3 regions of the Streptomyces sp. NPDC088810 genome follow, and region 1 is predicted to be linked to each of the others. Evidence: predicted binding sites of a transcription regulator. Region 1 holds the regulator's gene; each other region holds the start of a gene.

Region 1 (4,594 bases):
GGGTGGGGGAAGAGATCGGTCAGCGCGGAGGACATGACCGCATGTTGTCACGTCCCCCGAACAAGTCCGAAACCGGGCGTCCCCCGGCATAGGACACCGGCATAGAGGGTGCCGGAGCACCCCGTACACCCGGTCTCAGCGACCGTTGAAGGCATCCTTCAGCCGCGAGAACAGCCCTTGCTGACCCGGCTGACCGTGTCGGCCCGGGGGGCAACCCCCGGACCCCCGGCAGCACCCGCAGCCGACGTCAGCGACCGTTGAAGGCATCCTTCAGCCGCGAGAACAGCCCTTGCTGACCCGGCTGGAACTGGCCCTGCGGGCGCTCCTCGCCGCGGAGCTTGGCCAGCTCGCGCAGCACTCGCTCCTGCTCGGGGTCCAGCTTGGTCGGCGTGGTCACCTCGACGTGCACGATCAGGTCGCCCCGGCCGCCGCCGCGCAGATGCGTGACACCCCGGTTGTGCAGCGGGATCGACTGGCCGGACTGGGTGCCGGGCCGGATGTCGACCTCCTCCATGCCGTCCAGCGTCTCCAGCGGCACCTTCGTACCGAGGGCCGCCGCCGTCATCGGGATCGTGACCGTGCAGTGCAGGTCGTCGCCGCGCCGCTGGAACATCGGGTGCGGCAGCTCGTGGATCTCGACGTACAGGTCGCCGGCCGGACCGCCGCCGGGGCCGACCTCGCCCTCGCCGGCCAGCTGGATCCGCGTGCCGTTGTCCACACCGGCCGGGATCTTCACGGTGAGCGTGCGGCGGGAGCGGACCCGGCCGTCGCCGGCGCACTCCGGGCACGGGGTCGGCACGACCGTGCCGAAGCCCTGGCACTGCGGGCAGGGACGCGAGGTCATGACCTGGCCCAGGAAGGACCGGGTGACCTGGGAGACCTCACCGCGGCCGCGGCACATGTCACACGTCTGCGCGGACGTGCCCGGAGCCGCGCCCTCACCGTTGCAGGTGTTGCAGACGACCGCGGTGTCGACCTGGATGTCCTTGGTCGTCCCGAAGGCCGCCTCGTCCAGCTCGACCTCGATCCGGATCATCGCGTCCTGGCCGCGCCGGGTGCGCGAGCGCGGCCCGCGCTGCGACGCCGTACCGAAGAACGCGTCCATGATGTCGGAGAAGTTGCCGAAGCCGCCGGCGCCGAAGCCGCCCGCGCCCGCGCCGCCCGACTGGGAGAGCGGGTCGCCGCCGAGGTCGTAGACCTGCTTCTTCTGCGGGTCCGACAGCACCTCGTAAGCGGCGTTGATCTCCTTGAACCGCTCCTGGGTCTTCGGATCCGGGTTGACGTCCGGGTGCAGCTCGCGCGCGAGCCGGCGGAACGCCTTCTTGATCTCATCCTGCGACGCGTCGCGGCGCACGCCGAGAACGGCGTAGTAGTCCGTGGCCACTTACGACTCCGCCAGGATCTGTCCGACGTACCGTGCCACTGCGCGTACCGCTCCCATCGTTCCCGGGTAGTCCATGCGGGTCGGTCCGACCACGCCGAGCTTGGCAACCGCCTCGCCGCCCGAACCGTAGCCGACCGACACGACGGAGGTGGAGTTGAGCCCCTCGTGGGCGTTCTCGTGGCCGATGCGCACGGTCACGCCCGGGTCCTTCGCCTCGCCGAGGAGCTTGAGGAGCACGACCTGCTCCTCCAGGGCCTCCAGGACGGGCCGGATCGTGAGGGGGAAGTCATGTCCGAAGCGGGTGAGATTGGCGGTACCGCCGATCATCAGCCGCTCCTCGTTCTCCTCCACCAGTGTCTCCAGCAGAGTGGAGAGCACCGTGGAGACCGTACCGCGGTCCTCCGGCTCGAAGGCCTCCGGCAGGTCCTCGACCAGCTTCGGCACATCGGTGAACCGTCGGCCCGCGACCCGGCTGTTGAGCCGCGCCCTGAGGTCCGCGAGCGAGGCCTCGCCGAACGGCGCCGGGCAGTCGACCATGCGCTGCTCGACCCGTCCGGTGTCCGTGATCAGCACGAGCATCACGCGCGCGGGAGCCAGCGAGAGCAGCTCCACGTGCCGGACGGTGGACCGGGTCAGCGACGGGTACTGCACCACGGCGACCTGCCGGGTCAGCTGCGCGAGCAGCCGCACCGTCCGCGCCACGACGTCGTCGAGGTCGACGGCGCCCTCCAGGAAGTTCTGGATGGCCCGTCGCTCGGGCGGGGTCATCGGCTTCACGCCCGCGAGCTTGTCCACGAACAGCCGGTAGCCCTTGTCGGTGGGGATCCGCCCCGCGCTGGTGTGCGGCTGGGCGATGTACCCCTCGTCCTCCAGGGCCGCCATGTCGTTGCGGACGGTCGCCGGGGACACCCCGAGGTTGTGCCGCTCGGTCAGGGCCTTCGACCCGACCGGCTCCTCGGTGCCGACATAGTCCTGGACGATGGCGCGCAGTACCTGAAGCCTGCGTTCACTCAGCATTCGCGCGCACCTCCAGCATGTCGTCCCCTCGTCCCTTCGGGTCGTCGGCCTGGCACTCTTCGTATGCGAGTGCCAACGTTCCCCGGCCCAGTGTACGGCTGTCGGCTACACACTGGGCAAGGTCGGACCCCGGTACGGGGTCGTACCGCTAGCGTCGCCGGTATGAGCGTGACTTGGGAAGAGCTGGGCTGGGAACGGCTGACCACCGGGGTGGGACGGTGCCGGCTGCCCGGCTGGGACTGCACGGCGGGGCTGGTCCTCGGAGAGGGGACGGCGCTCCTCGTGGACGCCGGGTCGAGCCTGGCGGAGGGGGCCCGGCTGCGCGCGCGGGCCGAGGAACTGGCGGGCGGCCGTGTGACCCATCTCGCTCTCACCCATCCCCACTTCGACCACGTGTTCGGCGCGTCCGTGTTCGCCGGGGCGGAGGTGTTCGCGGCGGTGGGCCTGGACGCGGCGCTGGCGTACGAGCGCGAGGAGCTGCGCCTGGACGCGATCAGGAACGGGCTGCCGGTGGCGGACGCCGACGAGGCGGCGGACGCGCTCTTCCCGCCCGGCCACCTGGTCTCCGGCGAGTGGACCCTCGACCTCGGCGGCGGTCGGCAGGCACTGCTGGCCAACGTGGGCCCCGGCCACACGGCGTACGACCTGGCGGTCCTGGTGCCGGGGGATCCGGAGGTGGTCTTCTGCGGCGACCTGGTGGAGGAGTCCGGCGAGCCGCAGGCGGGCCCGGACGCGATCCCGGCCCGCTGGCCGGACGCCCTCGACCGGCTGCTGGCGCTGGGCGGCGATGACGCGTTGTACGTGCCCGGCCACGGAGCGGTGGTGGACGCGGGGTTCGTCCGCCGCCAACGGGACGCCCTGGCAACGCGGTTCGGCGTGATCTGAGGGGCCCTTCCCGGCGTGTCGTACCCCTCGGTACGCGGCTTCTCCTATCGTCATCCGAATGCGCCAGTACTCCGCCGACCTGACCCCTCCCTGGAAGAAGCCGCAGCCGGTACCGGAGGTTCCGGCCGAGCCGGGCCTGGTGGTGGAGGAGCCCGGCACCGGGTTCTGCGGGGCGGTGATCCGCTGCGAGGCCGGCACGGTGACCCTGGAGGACCGCTTCGGCAAGCACCGGGTGTTCCCGCTGGAGCCGCGCGGCTTCCTGCTGGAGGGGCGGGTGGTGACGCTGGTCCGGCCGTCCTCGTCGGCTCCGGTACGTCCCACCCGTACGGCCTCCGGTTCGGTCGCCGTCCCCCGGGCACGCGCACGGGTGGCCCGCGCCGGCCGCATCTACGTGGAGGGCCGGCACGACGCCGAGCTGGTCGAGAAGGTGTGGGGCGACGACCTTCGCATCGAGGGCGTGGTCGTGGAGTACCTGGAGGGCGTGGACGACCTGCCGTCCATCGTGGAGTCCTTCGCCCCGGGCCCCGACGCCCGCCTGGGCGTCCTGGTGGACCACCTGCTGCCCGGCACGAAGGAGTGGCGCATCGCGGAGTCGGTGACCAGCGAACACGCACTGCTGGTCGGCCACCCGTTCATCGACATCTGGCAGGCGGTGAAACCGGCCTCGCTGGGCATCCCGGCATGGCCGACGGTACCGAAGGGGCAGGACTGGAAGACGGGGGTGTGCCGGGCCCTGGGCTGGCCGTCGGACAACACCGGAGCGGTGTGGCAGGCGATCCTGAAGCGGGTGGGCTCCTACAGGGACCTGGAGCCGGAGCTGCTGGGACGCGTGGAGGAGCTGATCGACTTCGTCACGGGCAGCGGCGGGGCCTGACCTTCTCGTAGGCGGCGCATTCGGTGGTGTCCGGTTCGATGCGGAGGGGCTCCAGCGGCGTCAGGTCGCCGGACTCGGTTGGCCGCCGGCACCGGTGATCCGGCACCTCGCTCCGGCACCACCCTCGCCCGCCCAGGGTCCCGCGCGGCCGGCCGTTTGATGTGGCTGTGCTCCGCCGAACCCGACCTTGTGGCGGAGCTGTCAGCAAAAGAGGGCTCGCGGGGCAGGAGGTGCCGGGGCGCTCCGCCACCACCGTCTACGCGAATACGCGAAGGCCCCTGGCGTCCGCCGGCCCGCCGCCGTGCTGCGCGCCCGGCACGCCCCGCACCCACGTCACCTCGTCGAGTCCCTCCCGCCGGACGAGAGCGTGGGCTGGGCCGGCGTCCCCGAGGACGTACGGCTGCGGCATGCGGCACTGCTGCCCGGGCCGGGAC
Region 2 (4,594 bases), on a different contig from region 1:
GGTCTTCGCCTGTGAGGAGTGCTTCGGCCCGCTCGAGATCGCCTACGACTTCTCCGCCTACGACACCGAGGACCTGCGTCGGCGGATCGAGGCCGGCCCCGCGAACATCTGGCGGTACGCGCCGCTGCTGCCCGTCCCGGCGGACGTCACCGGCAAGCCCAACCTCAACCCCGGCTGGACCAAGCTCGTCCAGGCCGACAACCTGGCGCGCGAGCTGGGCGTCGACGCCGGCAAGCTCTTCGTGAAGGACGACTCCGGGAACCCGACCCACTCCTTCAAGGACCGGGTCGTCGCCCAGGCCCTGGAGGCCGCCCGCGCCTTCGGCTTCACCACGCTCTCCTGCTCCTCCACCGGCAACCTGGCCGGCGCCGTCGGCGCCGCCGCCGCCCGGGCCGGCTTCCGCTCCTGCGTGTTCATCCCGCACGACCTGGAGCAGGGCAAGGTCGTCATGGCCGCGGTCTACGGCGGAGAGCTCGTCGGTATCGAGGGCAACTACGACGACGTGAACCGCTTCTGCTCGGAGCTGATCGGCGACCCGGCCGGCGAGGGCTGGGGCTTCGTCAACGTGAACCTGCGGCCGTACTACGCGGAGGGCTCCAAGACCCTGGCGTACGAGATCTGCGAGCAGCTCGGCTGGCGGCTGCCCGACCAGATCGTGGTTCCGATCGCCTCCGGCTCCCAGCTCACGAAGATCGACAAGGGCCTCCAGGAGCTGATCAAGTTGGGGCTGGTCGAGGACAAGCCGTACAAGATCTTCGGTGCACAGGCCGAGGGCTGCTCGCCGGTGTCCACCGCCTTCAAGGCCGGCCACGACGTGGTCCGCCCGCAGAAGCCGAACACCATCGCCAAGTCCCTGGCCATCGGCAACCCGGCGGACGGGCCGTACGTCCTGGACATCGCGCGCCGCACCGGCGGTGCCGTGGAGGACGTGACGGACGCGGAGGTCGTGGACTCGATCAAGCTGCTCGCCCGCACGGAGGGCATCTTCGCGGAGACCGCCGGCGGGGTGACCGTGGGTGTGACGCGGAAGCTGATCGAGAGCGGTCGGCTGGACCCGGCCCTCACGACCGTCGTGCTCAACACCGGTGACGGCCTCAAGACCCTGGACGCGGTGGCCGGGACCGGCCTCACCGCCACCATCCGCCCGACCCTGGACTCCTTCCGAGAGGCTGGCCTCGCATGAGCGTGACCGTTCGCATCCCCACCATCCTGCGCACCTACACCGGTGGGCAGGCCGAGGTCGCCGCCGAGGGCGCGACGCTCGGCGAGGTCATCGCCGATCTGGAGAAGAACCACACCGGGATCGCCGCCCGGGTCCTGGACGACCAGGGCAAGCTGCGCCGGTTCGTCAACGTGTACGTCAACGACGACGACGTCCGCTTCGAGCAGGGCCTGGACACGGCGACCCCCGACGGCGCCGGTGTCTCCATCATCCCGGCCGTGGCAGGCGGCTGACCGGCCCTTCGACAGGCCCGCACATTACCTTCGGTAACGGCGGTTACCGATTGTTCATCGGATTGCCCCCTCCGTAAGAGAAGCGGAGGGGGCAATTCTGTGTGATTGAGCGCGGTAGAGTTGGGGAACACGGCCCCGGTCTTCGGGTCGAAGGCCCTGGAATCATGCCGGGCGACCCGACAAGAAGTAGCCAAAGTGTGTGGGTTGTCTGTGGCTTTTGCGGCTTTTATGGGGCCCGACTTGCCCTGAATCCGGGCGAATTCTCACTATATTCCGGACCGTCCGCGTCCAGAATTCTCGTCCGATTGACCTGTTGCAGACGGCAGTTGGACAGATACATTCAGCCGCGGTCGACGCGTTCCGGCGCACGCCCCCGGCCAATGGGGGGCGAGGTCTGACCCGGGTCCGCGAAGTGTGGATCTGTGCAAGGGCCAGTAATAGGGGAGTTAGGCATGGCTCAGGGCACCGTCAAGTGGTTCAACGCGGAGAAGGGGTACGGCTTCATCGCGGTCGACGGTGGTGCGGACGTCTTCGTCCACTACAGCGCGATTCAGATGGACGGCTACCGCACCCTGGAAGAGGGCCAGCGGGTCGAGTTCGAGATCTCGCAGGGCCAGAAGGGCCCGCAGGCCGACATGGTTCGCGTCACCGCCTGAACGTTTCTTGTCCGAAGGGCCCGCACCTCCCAGGGGGTGCGGGCCCTTCGCCGTGCCCTGGTTCCGCTGTTCGCGTGCGGCTGACGGGGGCGCCGTACCGGTGCAGGCGCTTGCACTCGACCATGCCGAGTGCTAATCATTGCGTTAGCACTCTGAAGGTGAGAGTGACAGTGAAGGACCGGGTCGGTGAGGCCCGCAGGCTGGGTGGGGCAAGGAACCACGAGGCCGGCGAGCCGTCCGTCGCGGGCGCGGGCGCGGTCCGAAGGAATCACCCCCAGTCCTGGAGGGACCACTTCACATGGCCAAGATCATCGCGTTCGACGAGGAGGCGCGGCGCGGCCTCGAGCGCGGCATGAACCAGCTCGCGGACGCCGTGAAGGTGACGCTCGGCCCCAAGGGCCGCAACGTCGTCCTCGAGAAGAAGTGGGGCGCCCCCACGATCACCAACGATGGTGTCTCCATCGCCAAGGAGATCGAGCTCGAGGACCCGTACGAGAAGATCGGCGCCGAGCTGGTCAAGGAAGTCGCCAAGAAGACGGACGACGTCGCCGGTGACGGTACGACCACCGCGACCGTGCTCGCCCAGGCCCTGGTCAAGGAAGGCCTGCGCAACGTCGCCGCCGGTGCCAACCCGATGGCTCTGAAGCGCGGTATCGAGAAGGCCGTCGAGGCCGTCTCCGCCGCCCTGCTGGAGCAGGCGAAGGACGTCGAGACCAAGGAGCAGATCGCCTCCACCGCGTCCATCTCCGCCGCCGACACCCAGATCGGCGAGCTCATCGCCGAGGCCATGGACAAGGTCGGCAAGGAAGGCGTCATCACCGTCGAGGAGAGCAACACCTTCGGCCTGGAGCTCGAGCTCACCGAGGGCATGCGCTTCGACAAGGGCTACATCTCCGCCTACTTCGCGACCGACATGGAGCGCATGGAGGCGGTGCTCGAGGACCCGTACATCCTCATCGCCAACTCCAAGATCTCCTCGGTCAAGGACCTGCTCCCGCTGCTGGAGAAGGTCATGCAGTCGGGCAAGCCGCTGCTGATCATCGCCGAGGACGTCGAGGGCGAGGCCCTGTCGACCCTGGTCGTCAACAAGATCCGCGGCACCTTCAAGTCCGTCGCCGTCAAGGCCCCGGGCTTCGGCGACCGCCGCAAGGCCATGCTCGGCGACATCGCCATCCTCACCGGCGGCGAGGTCATCTCCGAGGAGGTCGGCCTCAAGCTGGAGAACGCGACCCTGGACCTCCTGGGCCGCGCCCGCAAGGTCGTCATCACCAAGGACGAGACCACCATCGTCGACGGTGCCGGTTCCTCCGACCAGGTCAACGGCCGGGTGAACCAGATCCGCGCCGAGATCGAGAACAGCGACTCCGACTACGACCGCGAGAAGCTCCAGGAGCGCCTGGCGAAGCTCGCGGGCGGCGTGGCCGTCATCAAGGCCGGTGCCGCCACCGAGGTCGAGCTCAAGGAGCGCAAGCACCGCATCGAGGACGCCGTCCGCAACGCGAAGGCCGCCGTCGAGGAGGGCATCGTCGCCGGTGGTGGCGTGGCCCTGCTGCAGGCCTCCCAGGTCTTCGAGAAGCTGGAGCTCGAGGGTGACGAGGCGACCGGCGCCAACGCCGTGCGCATCGCGCTCGAGGCCCCGCTGAAGCAGATCGCCGTCAACGCCGGCCTCGAGGGCGGTGTCGTGGTGGAGAAGGTGCGCAACCTGACCCCGGGCCACGGCCTGAACGCCGCGACCGGCGAGTACGTCGACCTGGTCGCCGAGGGCATCATCGACCCGGCGAAGGTGACCCGCTCTGCCCTGCAGAACGCCGCCTCCATCGCCGCGCTGTTCCTCACCACCGAGGCCGTCATCGCCGACAAGCCGGAGAAGGCCGCCGCGCCGGCCGGCGGCGGCATGCCGGGCGGTGACATGGACTTCTGATCGGCCTGAGGGTTGATCGACTGTCCTTGATCCGAGGGCGGTGCCCCCAGCTTCGGCTGGGGGCACCGCCCTCGGTCGTTCGCGGGGGCGGGGAGGGTGTCCGGTATCACGCGGGGAGTCGGGGGCCGGAGCGGAACACGGGCCGGCGGGCGGTGTTTACTTAAGGTGCTGCAACGATGCGTATGCACATACCAGCTGGTAACCCAGGCCCCCGCCTCACGAGGAGTCCCCCACGTGACCGACACGACCACCCCCGCCTCCCGCGCCGCCCGCGTCCTGTCCCGGCCGATCACGCTGAACGGCCTCACCGTGCCGAACCGGATCGTGATGGCGCCGATGACCCGCATGTTCTCCCCGGGCGGCATCCCCGGCGAGAACGTGCGCTCGTACTACGCCCGCCGTGCCGCCGCCGGTGTCGGCCTCATCGTCACCGAGGGCACCTACGTCGGCCACGAGTCGGCCGGCCAGAGCGACCGCGTCCCGCGGTTCCACGGCGAGGAGCAGCTGGCGGGCTGGGCCAAGGTCGCCGAGGACGTGCACGCGGCCGGCGGCCGGATCGTCC
Region 3 (4,594 bases), on a different contig from region 1:
GGCTCCTCTTCCTTCTTCTCGACGACCAGGGTCTCGGTCGTGAGCAGCAGGGAGGCGATGGAGGCGGCGTTCTCCAGGGCGGAGCGGGTGACCTTGACCGGGTCGATGACGCCGGCCTTGACCAGGTCTCCGTACTCGCCGGTGGCGGCGTTGTAGCCCTGCCCCTTGTCCAGGTCCTTGACCTTGGACACGATGACGTAGCCCTCCTGGCCGGCGTTCTCGCCGATCCAGCGCAGCGGCTCGACCACGGCGTTGCGGACGACCGCGACACCGGTGGCCTCGTCGCCGGTCTTGTCGAGGTTGCCCTCGAGGACCTTGGAGGAGTGGACCAGGGCGGAGCCACCACCGGAGACGATGCCCTCCTCGACCGCGGCGCGGGTCGCGGAGATGGCGTCCTCCAGACGGTGCTTCTTCTCCTTCAGCTCCACCTCGGTGGCGGCGCCGACCTTGATCACGCACACGCCGCCGGCCAGCTTCGCGAGGCGCTCCTGGAGCTTCTCGCGGTCCCAGTCGGAGTCGGTGTTCTCGATCTCGGCCTTGATCTGGGCGACGCGGCCCTGCACGTCCTCGGACTTGCCGGCGCCGTCGACGATCGTGGTGTCGTCCTTGGTGACGGTGACGCGGCGGGCGGAGCCGAGCACGTCGATGCCGACCTGGTCGAGCTTGAGGCCGACCTCCTCGGAGATGACGGTGGCGCCGGTGAGGACGGCCATGTCCTGCAGCATCGCCTTGCGGCGGTCGCCGAAGCCGGGGGCCTTCACCGCGACGGCGTTGAAGGTGCCGCGGATCTTGTTGACGACCAGGGTCGACAGGGCCTCGCCCTCGAGGTCCTCGGCGATGATCAGCAGCGGCTTGGAGGAGCCGGCCTGGATGACCTTCTCCAGCAGCGGCAGCAGCTCCGTGATGGCGGAGATCTTGCCCTGGTGGATGAGGATGTACGGGTCCTCCAGGACGGCCTCCATGCGCTCCTGGTCCGTCACGAAGTACGGCGACAGGTAGCCCTTGTCGAAGGCCATGCCCTCGGTGAAGTCCAGCTCCAGACCGAAGGTGTTGGACTCCTCGACGGTGATGACACCGTCCTTGCCGACCTTGTCCATCGCCTCGGCGATCAGCTCGCCGACCTGCTGGTCCTGGGCGGACAGCGCGGCGACGGCGGCGATGTCGGACTTCTCGTCGATCGGGCGGGCCGAGGCCAGCAGGTCGTCGGAGATGGCCTTGACCGCGGCGTCGATGCCCTTCTTCAGGGCGGCCGGGGAGGCACCGGCGGCGACGTTCTTCAGACCCTCGCGGACCAGCGCCTGGGCGAGGACGGTGGCGGTGGTGGTGCCGTCACCAGCGATGTCGTTGGTCTTGGTCGCCACCTCCTTCACCAGCTGCGCGCCGAGGTTCTCGTACGGGTCCTCGATCTCCACCTCACGGGCGATCGTGACACCGTCGTTGGTGATGGTGGGGGCGCCGAACTTCTTGTCGATGACGACGTTGCGGCCCTTGGGGCCGATCGTCACCTTGACGGTGTCGGCAAGCTTGTTGACGCCGCGCTCAAGGGCGCGACGGGCGTCCTCGTCGAACTTCAGGATCTTCGCCATGGCAGCGGGAGCCCTCTCGGAAATCTGTGGGTGAAAAACGCCGCGCCCCGGGCGCCCGGCTTCTTATCGATCGCGGGGGCCAGGGGCGCAGCTTCAAGCAGAGAGTCGCTTGAGGTGATTACTTCTCGATGATCGCGAGGACGTCGCGAGCCGAGAGGACGAGGTACTCGTCGCCGTTGTACTTCACCTCGGTGCCGCCGTACTTGCTGTAGAGGACGACGTCGCCGACCTTGACGTCGAGCGGCAGACGCTCGCCGTTCTCGAACCGGCCCGGGCCCACGGCGAGGACGGCGCCCTCCTGGGGCTTCTCCTTCGCGGTGTCCGGGATGACCAGGCCAGAGGCCGTGGTCTGCTCGGCGTCCAGCGGCTGGACCACGATGCGGTCCTCGAGCGGCTTGATGGCAACCTTGGAGCTGGCGGTCGTCACGATCCGACCTCCCCCTTCGGAGATCTCACGGGGTTAACTGTCTGAGGTGGCGACCAGGTCGATCCGTCGTCGCGGGTGCCGGACCTGCCCGTCGCGTTTATCTGGCACTCTCCAGGGGGGAGTGCCAGACCTGAGACTATGACCGGGATTAGCACTCGGTCAAGCGGAGTGCCAATTGCGGTGCGGCGCGTCGGCCGCGAACGGGCGCGCGAGTGCTCCGGGCGCCCCCCGTGCCGGACCGGCCTTCAGAGGTAGTCCTCCAGGCGCCCCACCGTGAGGCCCCTCTCCTGGGCCTCCCTCAGCACCCGGACCGTGCGTTCCCGCAGGGAGGGACCCGTGGACTCGTCCGGGCCGACCAGGACGATGTCGCCGGGGCGCAGGTGGTGGGGGCCGTGGGTGTAGGTGAGGCCGGCGGGTGTGAGGGCGGCGCGCCACAGGACGAGGGCGGAGATGCCGCAGCCGGCCGCCGCGCGCCGGGTGGTGCGGTCGTAGGAGCCGTAGGGCGGGCGGAAGAGGCGCGGGGTGACGCCGAGGCGGGTGCGGAGGCGGTTCTGCTGGCCGCAGATCTCGGCGCGCTGGCCGGCGTACGGCAGTCCGGCCGGCGCCCGGTGGTCGACGGTGTGGTTCTGGATGCCGGCGCCGAGCGCGTGCAGGCGGGCGAAGTGGCCGTAGCCGGGGGCGGCGACGCTGTCGGTGAGGAACAGGGTGACCGGGAGCCGCAGGTCGCGGACCATGTCGACGAAGCGGGGGTCGCGTTCGGCGCCGTCGTCGTAGGTGAGGAAGACGACCGGGTCGCGGGTGCGGACGTGGTCGACCACCGGGGACAGGGCGGCGGCCCCCGGGTGCTCGGCGAGCGGGCGGGCCGGGTGCACCGGGGCGCGGGCGAGCGGCCGGGTCAGGCCCCAGTACCGGTAGCCGGGACCGGGCGCGGTGGCGTGCGGGTGCACCCCTTCGGCGGCCTTCTTGCCCAGGCGTTCGATGGGGTCGACGGACTGGGCGCAGCCCGCGAGGAGCAGGGCCGGGGCGAGGACCGCGGCCGGGCCCCGCAGGCGCCTCACAGGTAGTCCTCCAGGCGGGCCACGGCGTAGCCCTCGCGCGTGACCTTGTTCAGGAAGCGGCGCATGTCGTCCACCATCGTGCCGTCCCAGTCGTCCCGGCCGCGGAAGTGGGTGAGGACGATGTCGCCGGGGTGCAGGCTGCGGTCCCAGTCGCGGTACTCCCAGTGGTCGACGAAGACCTCCTCGTCCCAGATGGGCGCGTACTTGATCCCGCAGGACTTGGCGGCGCGCAGGGTGTCGCCGTTGTAGTTGCCGTACGGCGGCCGGAACACGGTGGGCGCCTTGCCGAACTGCCTCTTCATGACGGCCTGCATGCCGCAGATCTCGTCCTTCTGCTCCTCGTAGGTCAGGCCGGGCAGGTAGGGGTGGGTGAGGGTGTGGTTGTTGAGGGTCACGCCCTGGGCCTGCATCCGGCGGAAGTAGCCGTAGTCGTCCTTGACGAGGTAGTTGCTGAGGAAGGCCGAGTACGGCACCTTCAGCTCGCTCATCATGCGCAGGAAGGCCGGGTCCTTCTCGGCGCCGTCGTCGATGGTGAGGAAGACGACCCGCTGCTTGGTGGGGATCGTGGTGAAGACCGGCGGGAGGTCGTCCTCCTCCTGGCCGTCCACCTCGAAGCCGTCCCGTGGGGTGATCTCCGGCTTCTTCGCCGGCGGTGCGGGGGGCGTGAGCGGGGCGTGGTCCAGGCCCCAGCGCCGGGCGGCGGCGGCCAGCCGGGCGTGTTCGGCGGCCGCCCGGGCCCGGGGGTCCACGGCGCGGGCGGGCCCGCCGTGGCCGGTGGCGGGTTCGGGGCCGCCGGCGCAGCCGGAGAGGAGGGCGGCGGCGGCCAGGGTGAGGGCCGCGGAGCCCACGGCCGTCTTCCGGGAGGTGCTCACGGCGAGCCGCGCCCGCTTTTTGTCATTTTGTACTACTGCTCGCATGGTGCCGGATCCTCCCAGGCCCCGGCCCGCGATCCCGGTCGACACCGCCGCGTCGGGCGCACCATCCACCGACTGGCCCACAATGACCCGGTGAACGACCTCGCTCTGCTCCTCAGCCCCGAAGGCCGCGCCCTCCTCGACGAGGTGCGGGACACCGAGCCCGCGCAGGAACTGGCCGTGGCCACCCGGCTGCGCCGCGACCACCCGGCCGAGCTGGTCTCGGCCGCGCTCGGCCAGGCCCGGCTGCGGCAGCGGGCGGTGGCGAAGTTCGGGGCCGAGGACGCCGGGCGGATGTTCTTCACGCCGAACGGGGTCGAGCAGTCGACTCGGGCGAGCGTGGCGGCGTACCGGGCCGGCCGGCTGCGGGAGCTGGGCGTGACCTCCGTCGCCGACCTGTGCTGCGGGATCGGCGGGGACGCGATCGCGCTAGCGCGGGCCGGGATCCGGGTGCTGGCCGTGGACCGGGACCCGGTCACGGCGGCGGTCGCCCGGGCGAACGCCGAGGCGCTGGGGCTGGCCGGGCTGATCGAGGTACGGGAAGCCGACGTCACGGAGGTGGACACCGCCGGGTACGACGCGGTGTTCGTGGACCCGGCGCGCCGGGGC

The links. Region 1 encodes HrcA, which represses chaperone genes, less so after heat shock. Its sites were predicted from a motif close to TTNGCACTCNGNNNNNCNGAGTGCNAA; they were not measured.
Region 2: a site for HrcA is predicted at 2,221-2,247, ahead of groL (chaperonin GroEL). Genes of this name have one in related genera too.
Region 3: a site for HrcA is predicted at 2,162-2,188, ahead of groES (co-chaperone GroES). Genes of this name have one in related genera too.

What each region holds. Positions count from the first base shown of each region.
Region 1 is NZ_JBIVJQ010000001.1:549,835-554,428, reverse strand. Features, by position in the region: gene ACIP4Y_RS02480 (nitronate monooxygenase) at 1-35, opposite strand, end outside; gene dnaJ (molecular chaperone DnaJ) at 248-1,384, opposite strand; gene hrcA (heat-inducible transcriptional repressor HrcA) at 1,385-2,401, opposite strand; gene ACIP4Y_RS02465 (MBL fold metallo-hydrolase) at 2,564-3,286, shown strand; gene ACIP4Y_RS02460 (DUF3097 domain-containing protein) at 3,345-4,160, shown strand.
Region 2 is NZ_JBIVJQ010000005.1:428,971-433,564, reverse strand. Features, by position in the region: gene thrC (threonine synthase) at 1-1,183, shown strand, start outside; gene ACIP4Y_RS19750 (ubiquitin-like small modifier protein 1) at 1,180-1,455, shown strand; gene ACIP4Y_RS19745 (cold-shock protein) at 1,908-2,111, shown strand; gene groL (chaperonin GroEL) at 2,410-4,032, shown strand; gene ACIP4Y_RS19735 (NADH:flavin oxidoreductase) at 4,267-4,594, shown strand, end outside.
Region 3 is NZ_JBIVJQ010000004.1:411,704-416,297, forward strand. Features, by position in the region: gene groL (chaperonin GroEL) at 1-1,586, opposite strand, end outside; gene groES (co-chaperone GroES) at 1,705-2,013, opposite strand; gene ACIP4Y_RS16440 (polysaccharide deacetylase family protein) at 2,259-3,071, opposite strand; gene ACIP4Y_RS16445 (polysaccharide deacetylase family protein) at 3,068-3,988, opposite strand; gene ACIP4Y_RS16450 (methyltransferase domain-containing protein) at 4,079-4,594, shown strand, end outside.